One region of the Streptomyces sp. NPDC005004 genome, then DNA from elsewhere that is predicted to be linked to it. Evidence: riboswitches for the same ligand, from Rfam matches in the RefSeq annotation. Region 1 holds a riboswitch; the other holds the start of a gene.
What was found. A riboswitch is a leader RNA that binds a small molecule or an ion and turns the genes downstream of it on or off. The one in region 1 is predicted to bind cobalamin.
Positions count from the first base shown of each region.

Region 1 (7,754 bases):
ATGAACGGGTAGACCAGCGGGAGTTCGCCGAGCACGGCGTCCGGGGCGCAGCCGCCCGACAGCCCGAGTCCCTTGCCCGGCAGCCATTCCAGCGTGCCGTGCTTGCCCATGTGGACGACCGCGTCCGCGCCGAAGCTGTTCTCCAGCCAGCGGTAGGCGGCCAGGTAGTGGTGCGAGGGCGGCATGTCGGGGTCGTGGTAGATCGCGATCGGGTTCTCCCCGAAGCCGCGCGGCGGCTGGATCATCACGACGACGTTCCCAAACCGCAGGGAGGCGAGCACGATGTCGTCGCCGTCCACGTACAGGTTCCCCGGCGGCTCGCCCCACGCCTGCACCATGGCCTCGCGCAGCGCCGGGTCGAGCGTGGCGAACCATGCCCGGTAGTCCGCGAGCGGCACCCGGGCGGGCGCGGCCGCGAGCTGGTCCTCGGTCAGCCACTCCACGTCGTGGCCGCCGGCCTCGATGAGCCGGTGGATCAGCTCGTCGCCCCCGGCGGGGTATCCGCTCACCCCGTACCCGGCGTCCCGCAGCGCGTCCAGGACACGGACCGCCGAGGCGGGGGTGTCCAGACCGACCGCGTTGCCGACGCGGGAGTGCTTGGTGGGGTAGGCGGTGAAGACGAGCGCGATCCGCTTCTCGGCGTTGGGCTTGTGCTCGAGTGCCGCGTGCCGTACCGCGATTCCGGCCACCCGCGCGGCCCGCTCGGGGTCGGCGACGTAGACCGGGACCTCGTCGGGTCCCTGCTCCTTGAAGGAGAACGGCACGGTGATCAGGCGGCCGTCGAACTCCGGGATGGCGACCTGCATGGCCGCGTCCATGGGGGAGAGGGCGGCGTCCGAGGCGTCCCACGCGGCTCGCGAGGACGTGAGGCACAGTCCTTGCAGCACCGGGACGTCGAGGTCGGCCAGCGCGCCGATGTCCCACGACTCGTCGCCGCCCGCCGACGCCTGGGAGGCGTGCGTGCCGCCCGCCGCCAGCACCGTGGCGATCAGGGCGTCGGCCCGCCCCAGCAGCTCGTACAGCGCCGGGTCCGCACCGCGCAGCGAACCGCAGTACACCGGAAGGGCGTTGGCGCCCCGCGCCTCGATCGCCTCGCACAGGGTGTCCACGAAGCCGGTGTTGCCGCTGAGTTCGTGGGCGCGGTAGAAGAGCACGCCCACCGTGGGGCGCCCCTCCCGCAGCGCATACGCGCCGTGCACCCCGAACTCCGGCATGGAGCGCGGAACTTCGAAGCCCTCGCCGGTCAGCAGCACGGTGTCGGAGAGGAACCGGGACAGCTCCAGGAGGTTCTCCGGGCCGCCCTCGACCAGATAGCGCAGCGCCTCCGCCACGACCCCGGCGGGCACCGACGACTCGGCCATCAGCTCGGCGTCCGGCACGCTCTCGCCGCCCAGCAGCACGGTCGGCACACCGGACGCCTTGAGCGCGGCGAGCCCGTCCTCCCAGGCACGCTTGCCGCCGAGGAGCCGTACGACCGCGAGGTCGGCGCCCGCCAGGAGCCCCGGCAGCTCGCCGGTGACGTCCACGCGGACGGGGTTGCCGATCCGGTAGTCGGCGCCGCTGGCACGCGCGGCCAGCAGGTCCGTGTCGGCGGTCGACAACAACAACACTGTGCTCATGCGGGCGCTCCCGGGGGGATGAAGGGCAGTCCTCGCGGCGCGCCGGACTCGATGAGCCGCCAGAGCGCGTCCGTGTCCGCGTGCTGTTCGATGAGGTCGCCGAGCCGGTCGAGCTGCTCCTCGCGCAGCGCGGCGAACGAGGTGCCGGGGGCCGGGACGAAGCGGCGTCCGGTGGCGGCGGCGACCTCGCGCAGGAAGGCGCGCCGGAAGCCGTCCGACTCCAGCGAGCCGTGCCAGTGGGTGCCCCAGACCTGGCCGACCCGGCAGCCGTCCAGGAAGGCTTCACCGCCCAGGACGTGGGCGACACCGTGATGGATCTCGTACCCCTCGACCGGTTCGCCCAGGGCCTCGCCGGAGGGGCGCGTGAGGGTCTTCTCGCGGGCGAAGCGCACCCGCACCGGCAGCAGGCCGAGCCCCTCGACGGTTCCGGCGCGCGACTCCACCTCGTCCTCGATGCGCTCGCCGAGCACCTGGAAGCCGCCGCAGATGCCCAGGACCGGGCGCCCCTCGGCGGCCCGGCGGGCCAGCGCGTCCGCGAGGCCGCGCTCGCGCAGCCAGGCCAGCGCCCGCACGGTTCCGCGCGTGCCCGGGACCACCACCAGGTCGGCGTCGGCCAGTTCCTCCGGGCGGTCCACGAACCGCACGATCACGCCGGGCTCGGCGGCCAGCGCGTCCACGTCGGTGAAGTTGGACATCAGCGGCACCGCGCACACCGCGACCCGCAGCACGTCCTCTCCGACCGGCGGGGCGACCGTGGACTCGCGGACGGTGCCCCGCAGCGAGACGCGGAGCCCGTCCTCCTCGTCGATGCCGAGCCCGTGCCGGAACGGCAGCACGCCGTAGGTGTCGCGCCCGGTGAGGCCGCGCAGCATGTCGAGGCCCGGTTCCAGCAGCGAGACGTCGCCCCGGAACTTGTTCACCAGGAACCCGGCGACCAGCTCCTGGTCCTCGGGGGAGAGCAGGGCGAGCGTGCCGTAGAAGGAGGCGAAGACGCCGCCGCGGTCGATGTCGCCGACGACGAGGACGGGCAGGCGCGCGCCGCGCGCGATCCCCATGTTCACGATGTCGGTGCGCCGCAGATTGATCTCGGCGGGCGAACCGGCCCCCTCACAGATCACCGCGTCATACGTGCCCCGCAACTCGGCCAGGCACTCCAGCACGGTGCCGAGCAGCCGCTGCTGGCGTCCGCCGTGATAGCCGCGCGCGCTCATCTCGCCCACCGGCCTGCCCAGCAGCACCACTTGACTGCTCTGCTCGCCACCGGGCTTGAGCAGCACGGGATTCATCAGGGCGGTCGGCTCGACGCGGCACGCCTGCGCCTGCATGGCCTGCGCCCGCCCGATCTCGGCGCCCTCGCGGGTGACGAAGGAGTTGAGGGACATGTTCTGCGCCTTGAAGGGCGCCACCTTCACGCCCTGGCGGACCAGCCAGCGGCAGATCCCGGCCGTCACGACGCTCTTGCCCGCGTCGGAGGTCGTACCCGCGACGAGGAGACCACCGTTCACTTCCCGCGTCCCTTCAGGATCAGGCTCGCCCCGGCGCTCACGCCGAGCGCGAGCAGACCGACGCGGCGGGAGAGCCGTACCGCCCGGTCGATGTCGGTGACCCGGACCGGACGCCCGGAGCCGTTGAGCACGGGCCGGTGCTCGACCCGGCCGCCGTAGGACAGCGTGCCGCCGAGGCGCACGCCGAGGGCGCCCGCGAACGACGCCTCCACCGGACCGGCGTTGGGGCTCGGGTGCCGGTCGGCGTCGGCCCGCCAGGCGCGGACGGCACCACGCGGATCGGGGCCGGCCAGCGTCGCCAGCAGCGCGGTCAGACGGGCCCCGGGCCATCCCGCCACGTCGTCCAGGCGGGCGGCGGCCCAGCCGAAGCGGCGCAGCCGGGGCGACTTGTGGCCCACCATGGCGTCCAGCGTGTTGACGGCCCGGAAGCCGAGCAGCCCGGGCACCCCGGCCACCGCGCCCCACACCAGGGCGCCCACGACCGCGTCGGAGGTGTTCTCGGCGACCGACTCGACCACGGCGCGGGCGATCCCGTCGGCGTCCAGCGCCTGCGGGTCGCGACCGCACAGGTGCGGAAGGCGGGCGCGGGCGGCGGTCACGTCCCCGTCGGCCAGGGCACGGCCGACGGCGCGTGCCTCCCGGGCCAGCGAGGTGCCGCCGACGACGGCCCAGGTGGCGGCGGCGGTCAGCGCCAGGGACGCGGCGGGGGAGCGGCGTACGGCGCGCTCGGCCAGCGCGCCCGTCGCGACGGCGCCCCCGGCGCACACCAGCGTGTGCAGGGCGCCCCAGCCGCGGTGGTCGTGCCACAGCGCGCGCTCGACGGCCCCGGCGGCGCGTCCGAACGCCGCCACGGGGTGGCGGCGGCGGGGATCACCGAGGAGCAGGTCGCCCAGGAGGCCGGCGGCGGCGCCGTACGCGTAGGAGCGATCGGCACCCATCGGCTCAGCCGGCCGTGGGCGCGGGAGCGGTCCTGGGAGGGGTACTCAACGGGCAGCCGAGCATGGCGGTATGTCCTCACTCAGGGTGTCCACGCCCTGGTTCGACGAGACCGACGGCAGGAGTTCCTGGCTCCCGGGGATCACTCCCCGGTGACAGTGGCGGGACCGCGCCGGATTCGCACCGGCTTCCTCTTCTGCCGCCGTACATGGCCCCGGAAGTCCACCACGCCCCCCGAAGGGCCGTCAACCTGCCCTTGACCTGCGGAGGGAGAGTGTGGGCGGGCCCACATCGGGCCCTCGTCAGGCACAGGCGGGGCGTACGCCGGGGGGGCCGGCGAAGCGCGAGGCCCCTCCCGGCGGGTGCCGGAAGGGGCCTCACACACGTAATGCGCCGCCGGGGCTGTCGGCTCAGGCCTTCGCCACGATCAGGTAGAACCCGTACGCCACCGCCGCCGCACACGCGGCGAAGCAGAGGTACGCGCCGGTCACCGCGAGGGCGGCCGACTCGCCGCGCGCGGCGGCCTTCTCGCGGCGGGCGAGCCCGCCGACGCCCAGGGTGAACAGGACCACCAGGGCCACGCTCGCCGCGAGGCTGACACCGAAGACGGAACCGATGGCCGCCCAGTCGATCTGCATGGGGTTGCTCCTTCGGAGACCGGGTCAGGCCGCGGAGGCGGGCGGGGCGACGGGGGTCGCGGTGGCCGGTTCGACGACGGCCGGGGCCGGGATGGTGGCCGTCAGGCCCTCGGCCACGGTGCCCGCGGGGGGTGGGGTGACCGCGGCCATGGCGGTGGTGACCACACCGGCGGGCTCCTCGTGCGCGCCGGCCGGGGTGACGCTGGTGTGGTCGATGACCTCGCGGCGGGAGATCTTCCAGATCGCGGCGCTCGCGGCGACCAGGAAGACGGCGACGGCGGCGGTGCCCCAGTCGCCCAGGTCGGTCACGGACTCGGCGCCCGCGGCGACCAGGGCGGCGGCCGGGAGGGTCAGCGCCCAGGCGACGAACATCCGGGACGCGGTGGACCAGCGGACCACACCGCCCTTGCGGCCCAGGCCCGCGCCCATCACCGCGCCGGAGACGACGTGGGTGGTGGACAGGGAGAAGCCGAGGTGCGAGGAGGCCAGGATGGCCGTCGCGGCGCTGGTCTGGGCGGCGAAGCCCTGACGCGGCTCCAGGTCGGTGAGGCCGGTGCCCATCGTGCGGATGATGCGCCAGCCGCCGATGTAGGTACCGGCCGCGATGGCCAGACCCGCCGAGAGGATGACCCAGACCGGCGGGTTGGAGCCGGGGGCGATGGCGCCGCCGGTGATCAGCGCGAGGGTGATGATGCCCATCGTCTTCTGGGCGTCGTTGGTGCCGTGGGCGAGGGAGACCAGACCGGCCGAGGCGATCTGGCCCGCGCGGTAGCCCTTGCGGGTGGCCTCGCCGCCGGAGTCCCGGGAGACGCCGTAGGACAGCCGGGTCGCGAGCATGGTGGCCAGACCGGCCACCACGGGGGCGGCGACGGCCGGGAGCAGCACCTTGGTGACCAGCACGTCGCCGTGGACGGCGCCGAAGCCCGCCGACGCGACGGTGGCGCCGATCAGGCCGCCCATCAGGGCGTGCGAGGAACTGGAGGGCAGGCCCACCAGCCAGGTGAGGAGGTTCCAGAGGATCGCGCCGGTCAGTGCGGCGAAGATGACCTCGGGACGGATGCCGGTCTCGTCGACGAGACCCTTGGAGATCGTGTTGGCGACCTCCACCGAGAGAAAAGCGCCCACCAGGTTGAGGGCGGCCGACATGGCCACCGCGACCTTGGGCTTGAGCGCACCGGTCGAGATGGTCGTGGCCATCGCGTTGGCGGTGTCGTGGAAACCGTTCGTGAAATCGAACGCGAGTGCGGTTACCACCACAATCGCGAGGATCAGCGAGAAGCTTTCCATTTACCCAGGCAATCGTTCGAGCGTCATTGGCTGGATGAACGTAGGCAACCTGGGTGAACGGAAGGTGAACTCGGCCGGGCATCACGGTGTCGGAAGCGGGGGCCCGGATTCCGTCCGGAATGAATGATTCCGCACGGCCCGGGCGCCCCTTGGGTCAGCGGGCGCGCGCGAAGGTCCGCAGGCGGTTCGCGGAGCCGTTGAAGAGATCCTGGTCACCCGGCAGCCGGCCCTTGACGCCGTACTGCCAGAACGTCCAGTAACGCCAGCCCGCGGGAAGCCTTCCGGGCCCCGAGGCGCCGTGTCCGGCGACCCACAGCGCATGGCTCGCACCGAAGGCGCGGCTGCGCCCCGTGCAGGCGTTCCACCAGTTGGCGGTGGTGTAGATGACCGGGCGGCGTCCCGTCTCGCGGCGGACCTCGTCGCTGAACGACCAGATCCAGCGGACCATCCGCAGATGGCTCAGCCCGTAGCACTTGTGGTGCTTGTCGTACGGGTTGTACTCGATGTCGAGCGCGGGTGGCAGCGTGACGCCGTCGGCGCGCCAGTCGCCGCCGTGCCGGACGAAGTACGCGGCCTGGCGGGCGCCGGAGGAGCGGTCGGGGCGGGCGAAGTGGTACGCGCCCCGGATCAGCCCCGCGCGGCGGGCGCCGTCGTACTGCCCGGCGAAGTACGGGTTGCGGTAGTTCGTCGACTCGGTCGCCTTGACGTAGGCGAACCGGGCGCCCCGGGCGCGGGCGCGGTCGAAGTCCACGCGCTTCTGGTGCGAGGAGACGTCGTTGCCCCGGGGGAGCGCGGGGAGGACGGCGCGGTGCGGTGCGGGGGCGGTGGCCGTGGCGTGGAGCGGTCCGGCGGCGCTGAGGTGGGTGCCCGTCAGGGCGAGCGCCGCGGTGGCCGTCGCGAGGACTCCGGCGCGGCGGTGGGCAGAGAAGGCCATGCGTCCCCCGGGGTGGCGGTGAAGCGTCGTCGTCCGGTCGGTCGGCGGAGGCCCATTCAAGGTGCGGGGCGGGGAGCGGGGGTTGATTTGTGGTGCTGTGTCATGATTTTCGTTCGATCGGACGTACGGTCCGGTCGGCCCCCGCGTCACAAAAACGCCGCCCGCCGTCGCCGTCCGGCTGGCAGGATCGGCGCATGGACCGGCAGCGGGGTGACACGGGACGGATCGGCGCGGCGGAGGCCGAGGCGTGGGCGGAGGTGGTCGCCACCGCGCGGCGCACGGCCGCCGAGGGGCTGGTCGTCGGCACCTCGGGGAACGTCTCCGCGCGCGTCGGCGACACCGTGCTGGTCACCCCCACGGGCGTGCCCTACGACCGGCTCGGCCCCGACGACATCACCGGCGTCGACCCGAGCGGCCGCCAGGTGCTCGGCACGCTGAGGCCGACCAGCGAACTTCCCCTGCACCTCGCGGTCTACGGCGCCACCGATGCCCGCGCGGTCGTCCACACCCACGCCGTGCACGCCACCGCCGTCTCCACGCTGGTCCCCGAGCTGCCCCCGATCCACTACATGACCTGCGCCCTCGGCGGCCCCGTCCGTGTCGCCCCCTACGCCCCCTACGGCACCCCCGAACTCGCCGCCCACGCGGTCACCGCCCTCACCGGCCGCACCGGCTGCCTCCTGCGCAACCACGGCACCCTCACCTACGGCAACACCCTCGCCCAGGCATACGACCGCACCGCCCAACTGGAGTGGATGTGCCACCTGTGGCTCACCGCCTCCTCGGTACCGGGCCACACCCCGTCCCTGCTGACGGAGGCGGAACTTGCCGAGGC
Region 1 is NZ_JBSGAH010000022.1:70,457-78,210, forward strand. It holds gene cobN (cobaltochelatase subunit CobN) at 1-1,619, opposite strand, end outside; gene ACWEEU_RS26320 (cobyric acid synthase) at 1,616-3,124, opposite strand; gene ACWEEU_RS26325 (cobalamin biosynthesis protein) at 3,121-4,062, opposite strand; cobalamin riboswitch at 4,161-4,302, opposite strand; gene ACWEEU_RS26330 (hypothetical protein) at 4,471-4,698, opposite strand; gene ACWEEU_RS26335 (inorganic phosphate transporter) at 4,723-5,985, opposite strand; gene ACWEEU_RS26340 (GH25 family lysozyme) at 6,140-6,919, opposite strand; gene ACWEEU_RS26345 (class II aldolase/adducin family protein) at 7,114-7,754, shown strand, end outside.

Region 2 (7,754 bases), on a different contig from region 1:
TGCTGGACGGGGATGGTCTTGGCCGGCTGCGTCTGGCCCTGGGCGGCGCGGGCGATGCGGGTCGCCGGGCGCGAGCGCAGGTAGTACGTGGTCTTCAGACCCGACTTCCAGGCGTAGGAGTACATCGAGGAGAGCTTGCCGATGGTCGGCGTCTCCAGGAACAGGTTCAGCGACTGCGCCTGGTCCAGGAACGGGGTCCGCGCGGCGGCCATGTCGATCAGGCCGCGCTGGGGGATCTCCCACGCGGTGCGGTACAGCGCCCGCACGTCCTCGGGGATCCAGACGAAGTCCTGCACCGAGCCGTTGGCCTCGCGCAGCGCCTCGCGGGTGCGGGCGTCCCACACGCCGAGGTCCTTCAGCTCCTGCACCAGGTAGGAGTTGACCTGGAGGAACTCGCCCGAGAGCGTCTCGCGCTTGAACAGGTTGGACACCTGCGGCTCGATGCACTCGTAGACGCCCGCGATGGAGGCGATGGTGGCGGTCGGGGCGATGGCCAGCAGCAGGGAGTTGCGCATGCCGGTGGTGGCGATCCGCTCCCGCAGCGCGGCCCAGCGCTCCGGCCAGGTCAGCTCGACGTCGTAGTGGTCGGGGTGCAGCACGCCCTGGGCGGTACGGGTCTGCTCCCAGGCGGGGAGCGGGCCGATGGGGGTCCCCCCTGCACCGGAGCCTGTCGTAGGTGCTTGGGGGCGCTCGGCGAGGTCGGCGGACGCCTCGTAGGCGGCCAGCATGATGCGCTCGGCGATCTTCGTGGACAGCGCCTTCGCCTCGGGGGAGTCGAAGGGGATGCGCAGCTTGAAGAAGACGTCCTGGAGGCCCATCGCGCCGAGGCCCACCGGGCGCCACTTGGCGTTGGAGCGGCCCGCCTGCTCGGTCGGGTAGAAGTTGATGTCCACGACCCGGTCGAGGAAGGTCACGGCCGTGCGGACGGTCTCGTCCAGGCGCGCCCAGTCGATGTCACCGTCGACCACGAAGGCGCCCAGGTTCACCGAGCCGAGGTTGCAGACCGCGGTCTCGCCGTCGTCGGTGACCTCCAGGATCTCCGTGCAGAGGTTGGAGGAGTGGACCACGTTGCCCGGCAGCGCCGTCTGGTTGGCGGTGCGGTTGGCGGCGTCCTTGAAGGTCATCCAGCCGTTGCCGGTCTGCGCGAGGGTGCGCATCATGCGGCCGTACAGCTCGCGGGCCGGCATGGTCTTCTTCGCCAGACCCGACGCCTCGGCCTTGCGGTAGGCGGCGTCGAACTCCTCGCCCCACAGGTCGACCAGCTCGGGCACGTCCGCCGGGGAGAACAGCGACCACTGCTCGTCGGCGTTGACCCGGCGCATGAACTCGTCCGGGATCCAGTGCGCGAGGTTCAGATTGTGCGTACGGCGCGCGTCCTCACCGGTGTTGTCGCGCAGCTCCAGGAACTCCTCGATGTCGGAGTGCCAGGTCTCCAGGTACACCGCGGCCGCGCCCTTGCGCCGCCCGCCCTGGTTGACCGCGGCCACCGAGGCGTCCAGCGTCTTGAGGAACGGCACGATGCCGTTGGAGTGCCCGTTGGTGCCCCGGATCAGCGAACCCCGGCTGCGGATGCGGGAGTAGGACAGACCGATGCCACCGGCGTGCTTCGAGAGGCGGGCCACCTGGTGGTAGCGGTCGTAGATGGAGTCCAGCTCGTCCAGCGGGGAGTCCAGCAGGTAGCAGGACGACATCTGGGGGTGCCGCGTACCGGAGTTGAACAGCGTGGGGGAGGACGGCAGATAGTCCAGGCGGCTCATCAGGCCGTAGAGCGCGGCCACTTCGTCCACGGCGGCGGCGCTGTCGTTCTCGGCCAGACCGCTCGCCACGCGCAGCATGAAGTGCTGCGGGGTCTCGATCACCTTGCGGGTGATCGGGTGGCGCAGCAGATAGCGGCTGTGCAGGGTGCGCAGACCGAAGTAGCCGAACCGGTCGTCGGCGCCGGTGTCGATCAGGGCGTCAAGGCGGGCGGCGTGCAGCGCGACGAAGTCGGCGGTGCGGTCGGCGACCAGGCCCTCGCGGTGGCCCACGGCCACGGACTCGGTGAAGGTCGCCACGCCCTGCGAGGCGGCCTCGGCGCGGATGGAGAGCGTGAGCAGCCGGGCGGCCAGCCGCGAGTAGGCGGGGTCCTCGGAGATCAGACCGGCGGCGGCCTCGGTCGCCAGCTCACGCAGCTCGGCCTCGTCGGCCTTCGCCGAACGGCCGCGCAGCGCGGCGGCGGCGACCCGGCCGGGGTCGGCGTCGGGGAGGTCTGCGGTCAGCTCGGTCAGGGTCCGCAGCAGCGCGGCTCCGGGACCGTCGTTCTCCACCCGGGTCGCCGGGGTGGCTGAAGCCGGGTCGGACGGCGCGATGGTCACGTGGGGCTCTCCCTCGCTGGGCACGGGGGCCTGGCGGAGGGCAGGGGAGGGCACGAGCGCGCACGCGTCGCGTCCACCGGCCCACTCCACGAGGCCCGGACGTCTTCAGGGCACCCGGACCGGACGGCCGGGCGCGCTGTCGGCAGGTCCTCGGACTGAAGCGGGCGTGCGCAAAGCACGCGAGTACACCGTTGCGGGACAGTTCCGGATTCGCACCGGATTCCCCTGCGGCGACAGCGAGCATGAGCATACATCTAGTGCCGTGCTGTCGTGGCACCCCCAGATGTTGTGTCTGTCGTGTGTCGCGGTGATCTCAGAGCGTGAACTCGTAGGTAAGCAGGGCGATCTCCGGCAGGCCGGGCAGGGGGTTCCAGTCCCGCTCGGGTGTGCGAACGAAGCCGAGGCGCGCGTAGATCCGGTGGGCCGCGCGCATCGTCGGCTGGGTCGACAGCACGACCCGTACACAGCCCTCCACGGCCCGCGCGCGCTCCACACAGGCCCGTACGAGCGCCTCCCTGGCTCCCTGCCCCCGGCCGGCGTGCGCGACCGCCAGCATCCTGATCTCGGCCTCGCCCGCCCCGGCGATGTCGCTCATCGGACCGCCGGACGGGACGAACGTCACACCGCCCAGCAGCACCCCGTCCCGCACGGCCACCAGCACCTCGGCGGCGGCCGCCCGTTTCGCCACGTCCCGCAGCTCGGTCAGATACGCGTCGCCCTCCCCGAAGTCGAGGAGCCCGTCCTGGAGGTAGGCCTGGGCGGTGATCTCGCCCAGCTCCGCGTACTCGTCGGGGCGGGCCTGCCGGATGAGGAAGTCCATACCGTGAGTGTGGACGACGGCGGGCCGCCGGCGCTCTCGCGTTTCCGGCGGCCCGCAAGGTAGTTGAGTGACGGGGACTAGTGCGCGCTCCCCGCCGTGGCGGGCGGCAGCTCCACCTCGACGCCCGCGTCGCCCGCGTCCGCCGTGTAGTCCCCGGGCCGGGTCTCGTCCACGCCCTCGGGAGCCTTCACGGCCTTCAGGACGACCGTGCCGACCACGGTGACCAGGGCGTTCAGCACGAAGGCCGTCAGACCGATGTAGCCGATCTCACCGATGCCCGGGATCTCCTTGGCCGAGCCGCCGAAGTGCGCCTGCGTCGGCGAGGCGACCCCGTACGCGGCCAGCGTGCCGTAGACCATGCCGACCGCCCAGCCCGCGAGCAGTGCCCAGCGGTGGAACCAGCGGGTGAACAGACCGCCCACCAGCGCCGGGAAGGTCTGGAGGATCCAGATGCCGCCCAGGAGCTGGAAGTTGATCGCCACCGTCTTGTCCATCGTGAGGACGAAGACCAGCGCGCCGACCTTCACCAGGAGCGACACCAGCTTGGAGACCTGCGCCTCCTGCCTGGGCGTGGCGTCGGGCTTGATGAAGTCCTTGTAGATGTTCCGGGTGAACAGGTTCGCGGCCGCGATCGACATGATGGCCGCCGGGACCAGCGCGCCGATGCCGATCGCCGCGAAGGCCACGCCCGCGAACCAGCTCGGGAACATGTCCTCGAAGAGCTGCGGGATCGCCAACTGCCCGTTGGCCACCTTCACTCCGGCCGCGATCGCCATGAAGCCGAGCAGCGCGAGCAGGCCCAGCATCAGGGAGTACAGCGGCAGGATCGTGGTGTTGCGCCGGATCACCTCACGGCTCCTGGACGACAGGGTCGCGGTGATCGAGTGCGGGTACATGAACAGCGCGAGCGCCGAACCGAGCGCCAGGGTGGCGTACGTCCACTGGCCCGCCGGTGCCGGGACCAGACCGCCCGCGCCCGCCGCGGTGAACTTCTTGTCGGCGGCCGCGAAGATGTGGTCGAACCCGCCCAGCTTGATCGGGATGTAGATGATCGCCACCGCGATGACGATGTAGATCAGCGCGTCCTTCACGAACGCGATCAGCGCCGGGGCGCGCAGGCCCGAGGAGTAGGTGTAGGCCGCGAGCACACCGAAGGCGATCAGCAGCGGCAGGTCCTTCACGAACCAGTTGGTGTTCTCGCCGCCGCCCACGCCCATCACGTCCAGGACGGCCTGGATGCCGACCAGTTGGAGCGCGATGTACGGCATGGTCGCCAGGATGCCGGTGACCGCCACCGCCAGCGACAGGCCCTTCGAGCCGAACCGCCCACGCACGAAGTCCGAGGTGGTGACGTACCCGTGGCGGTGCGAGACCGACCACAGCCGGGGCAGGAACGTGAAGATCAGCGGGTACACCAGGATCGTGTACGGCACCGCGAAGAACCCGGCGGCACCGGCCGCGTAGATCGCGGCGGGCACGGCGACGAAGGTGTACGCCGTGTAGAGGTCGCCGCCGAGCAGGAACCAGGTGACCCAGGTGCCGAACGACCGGCCGCCCAGCCCCCATTCGTCCAGCGAGTGCTCGTTCTCGGCCTTGCGCCAGCGCGCGGCCAGGAAGCCCATGACCGTGACGGCCAGGAAGAAGAAGACGAAGACGCCGAGCGCCACGCCGTTGACGCCGTCCTTCACCGGGACGCACCCCCGTCCTGAACCTGAGCCTTGCGGGCGCGCTGATCGCGCTGCCAGAGCTGGTACGCCAGCATGGTGAGCGAGGTGGAGACCAGCACCCACAGCATCTGGTACCAGTAGAAGAACGGGATGCCGATGAACGTCGGGTCCGTCTTCGCGAACGAGCCGACCCACAGCATCGCGACGAACGGCGCGAGAAGACACAGGCCGATGACGACACGGACCGGTGTCACCACCGGGGGCCTCACTTCGGGTGATTCGGACATGCCACCGCTCCGTCCCCTCGTTGATCAGCGTTGATCACTGCGTAATGCGCTGGCAATGTAGGTGACGGCAGGCGGGAGCGGAACCCCTCGTCCGTGTATTGATATGCCGCTGTGAGGTGCGGAGATGGGGGAGAGCGCCGCAGGTCAGTCCACGGGCCGCTTCAGCCGGGCCACGCCGTGTCGTCCCGGGGGATGACCCCCGGACCCCCAGCCGGGCGGGCCCGCGGCGGGATTCTCAGTCCACGGGCCGCTTCAGCCGGGCCACGAACTTGTAGCGGTCGCCCCGGTAGACCGAGCGCACCCACTCCACCGGGTTGCCCTCGCGGTCCAGGGAGTGGCGGGACAGCATCAGCATGGGCAGGCCCACGTCGGTGCCGAGCAGGCCGGCCTCGCGCGGGGTGGCCAGCGAGGTCTCGATGGTCTCCTCGGCCTCGGCGAGATGGACGTCGTAGACCTCGGCGAGCGCGGTGTACAGCGAGGTGTACTTCACCAGCGAACGGCGCAGCGCGGGAAAGCGCTTGGCGGACAGATGGGTGGTCTCTATGGCCATCGGCTCGGCGTTGGCCATGCGCAGCCGCTCGATGCGCAGCACGCGTCCGCCCGCGGTGATGTCCAGCAGCCCGGCGAGCCGGTCGTCGGCCGTGACGTACCCGATGTCGAGGAGCTGCGAGGTCGGCTCCAGGCCCTGGGCGCGCATGTCCTCGGTGTAGGAGGTCAGTTGGAGCGCCTGGGAGACCTTGGGCTTGGCGACGAACGTGCCCTTGCCCTGGATGCGCTCCAGCCGTCCCTCGACGACCAGTTCCTGGAGGGCCTGGCGGACGGTGGTGCGGGAGGTGTCGAACTCGGCGGCCAGCGTGCGCTCGGGCGGGACGGGCGTGCCGGGGGGAAGCGTCTCCGTCATGTCCAGCAGATGCTTCTTCAGGCGGTAGTACTTGGGCACGCGCGCGGTACGGACGGTCGCGCCGGCCTCGTTCTCCGCCCTGCTGACATCGGTGCTCATGCTCTGCCTTCCCGGCTCCGGACGCCGAAAGCGACCGACGTCCATCGGCCACGGCCCACATCGTGGCACGGCGGCGCGCGACCGGCTGCGGCCCGCACGCTCCGTGACCTCCCTGTATACCGCCGCTACTTCTGCTGGTCTAGTCCACACCGCATTTCCTGCCAGTGGTCCACCGGAACTGGTCCGTCCGATCTGTCGCTTGAGCAATGAAAGGTCCCTGCATATCTCGGTCGCATCACGGACGCCCGTGGCCCGCAGGAACACCCTTGACATGCTCATTGGCGTGGGTCAGGCTCCCGGTGCTGGTCTACACCATTGGTCCAGTTCCCGGTCCCACGGATGGTTCGGCGCGCAGCCGTGCATCGAGGGGGTGGCAGGGGGGTGGGTGGCGTCCCTTGAGGAGGGTGGCGTGAAGCGCAGACTGACAGCCGCGATCGGCATCGCGGGCATGATCGTCTCGGTCGCGGCGTGCGGGAGCGACAACGACGGCAAGGGGGCGGCGGACGCCAAGGAGCTGACCGTCTGGCTCACCGTCGACGCGCAGAACAACTGGCCCGAGCTGGTGAAGTCCGCCGACGCGGCGGTCGTCAAGAAGCACCCCGGCCTGAAGATCAAGCACGAGTACTACGGCTGGCCGGACAAGAACACCAAGCTCGACGCCGTCCTCGCCACCGACAAGGCCCCCGACGTGGTCGAGATGGGCAACACCGAGATGCTCGGCTACATGGTCAAGGGCGCCTTCGCCCCGCTGGACGCGACCAAGTTCGCCAAGTCCGCCGACTGGCTCGACGGCCTCAAGGCGTCGGTGACGTACGAGGGCAAGACCTACGGCGTTCCGTACTACGCGGGCGGCCGGGTCGCGAGCTGGCGCAAGGACATCGCCGCCGCGGCCGGCGTCAAGGAGGTCCCGAAGACCTACGACGAGCTGACCGCCGACCTGAACAAGATCCAGAAGAAGAAGGGCGGCAAGTTCAGCGCCTGGTACCAGCCCTCCCGTGACTGGTACGCCGCGATGTCCTTCGTCTACGACGCGGGCGGCGCCATCGCCAAGGAGAGCGGCGGCCAGTGGAAGGCGAGCCTGTCCTCGCCCGAGTCGCTCAAGGGCCTGACCGAGTACAAGACCGTGCTCGACAAGTACATGCACGGCGACAAGACCAAGGACGAGTCCGACCGTCCCATCGTCTTCGGACAGGGCAAGTCCGCCATGATCTTCGGTGCCGCCTGGGAGGGCGCCACCGCCGCCGACCCGAAGAACGACAAGGTCGGGGGGCTCAAGGACAAGCTCGAGAACTTCGTGATGCCCGGTCCGTCCGGCAAGAACATCCCGGTCTTCCTCGGCGGTTCCGACCTGGCCGTCCCGGTCAAGTCCAAGGCGCAGGGGCTCGCCGCCGAGTGGATCAACGCCTTCACCGGGCCCTCGGGGCAGAAGGGCCTGATGGCCAAGGGCAACCTGCCCAACAACAAGGCCGACCTCGCCACCCTGAAGAACGACCCGGCGACCGCCGTCCCGGCCACCGCGGCCGAGTCGAGCTGGTTCGTGCCGATGGCGCCCGGCTGGGGCCAGGTCGAGAAGGCGCAGATCCTGCAGAACATGCTGCAGAACATCGGCACCGGCAAGCAGACGCC
Region 2 is NZ_JBSGAH010000010.1:184,127-191,880, reverse strand. It holds gene ACWEEU_RS16830 (ribonucleoside-diphosphate reductase subunit alpha) at 1-2,354, opposite strand, end outside; cobalamin riboswitch at 2,479-2,604, opposite strand; gene ACWEEU_RS16825 (GNAT family N-acetyltransferase) at 2,668-3,174, opposite strand; gene mctP (monocarboxylate uptake permease MctP) at 3,252-4,862, opposite strand; gene ACWEEU_RS16815 (DUF3311 domain-containing protein) at 4,859-5,128, opposite strand; gene ACWEEU_RS16810 (GntR family transcriptional regulator) at 5,364-6,128, opposite strand; gene ACWEEU_RS16805 (extracellular solute-binding protein) at 6,538-7,754, shown strand, end outside.
Region 2: linked by a shared signal. The riboswitch ahead of ACWEEU_RS16830 (ribonucleoside-diphosphate reductase subunit alpha) and the one ahead of ACWEEU_RS26325 (cobalamin biosynthesis protein) in region 1 are both predicted to bind cobalamin.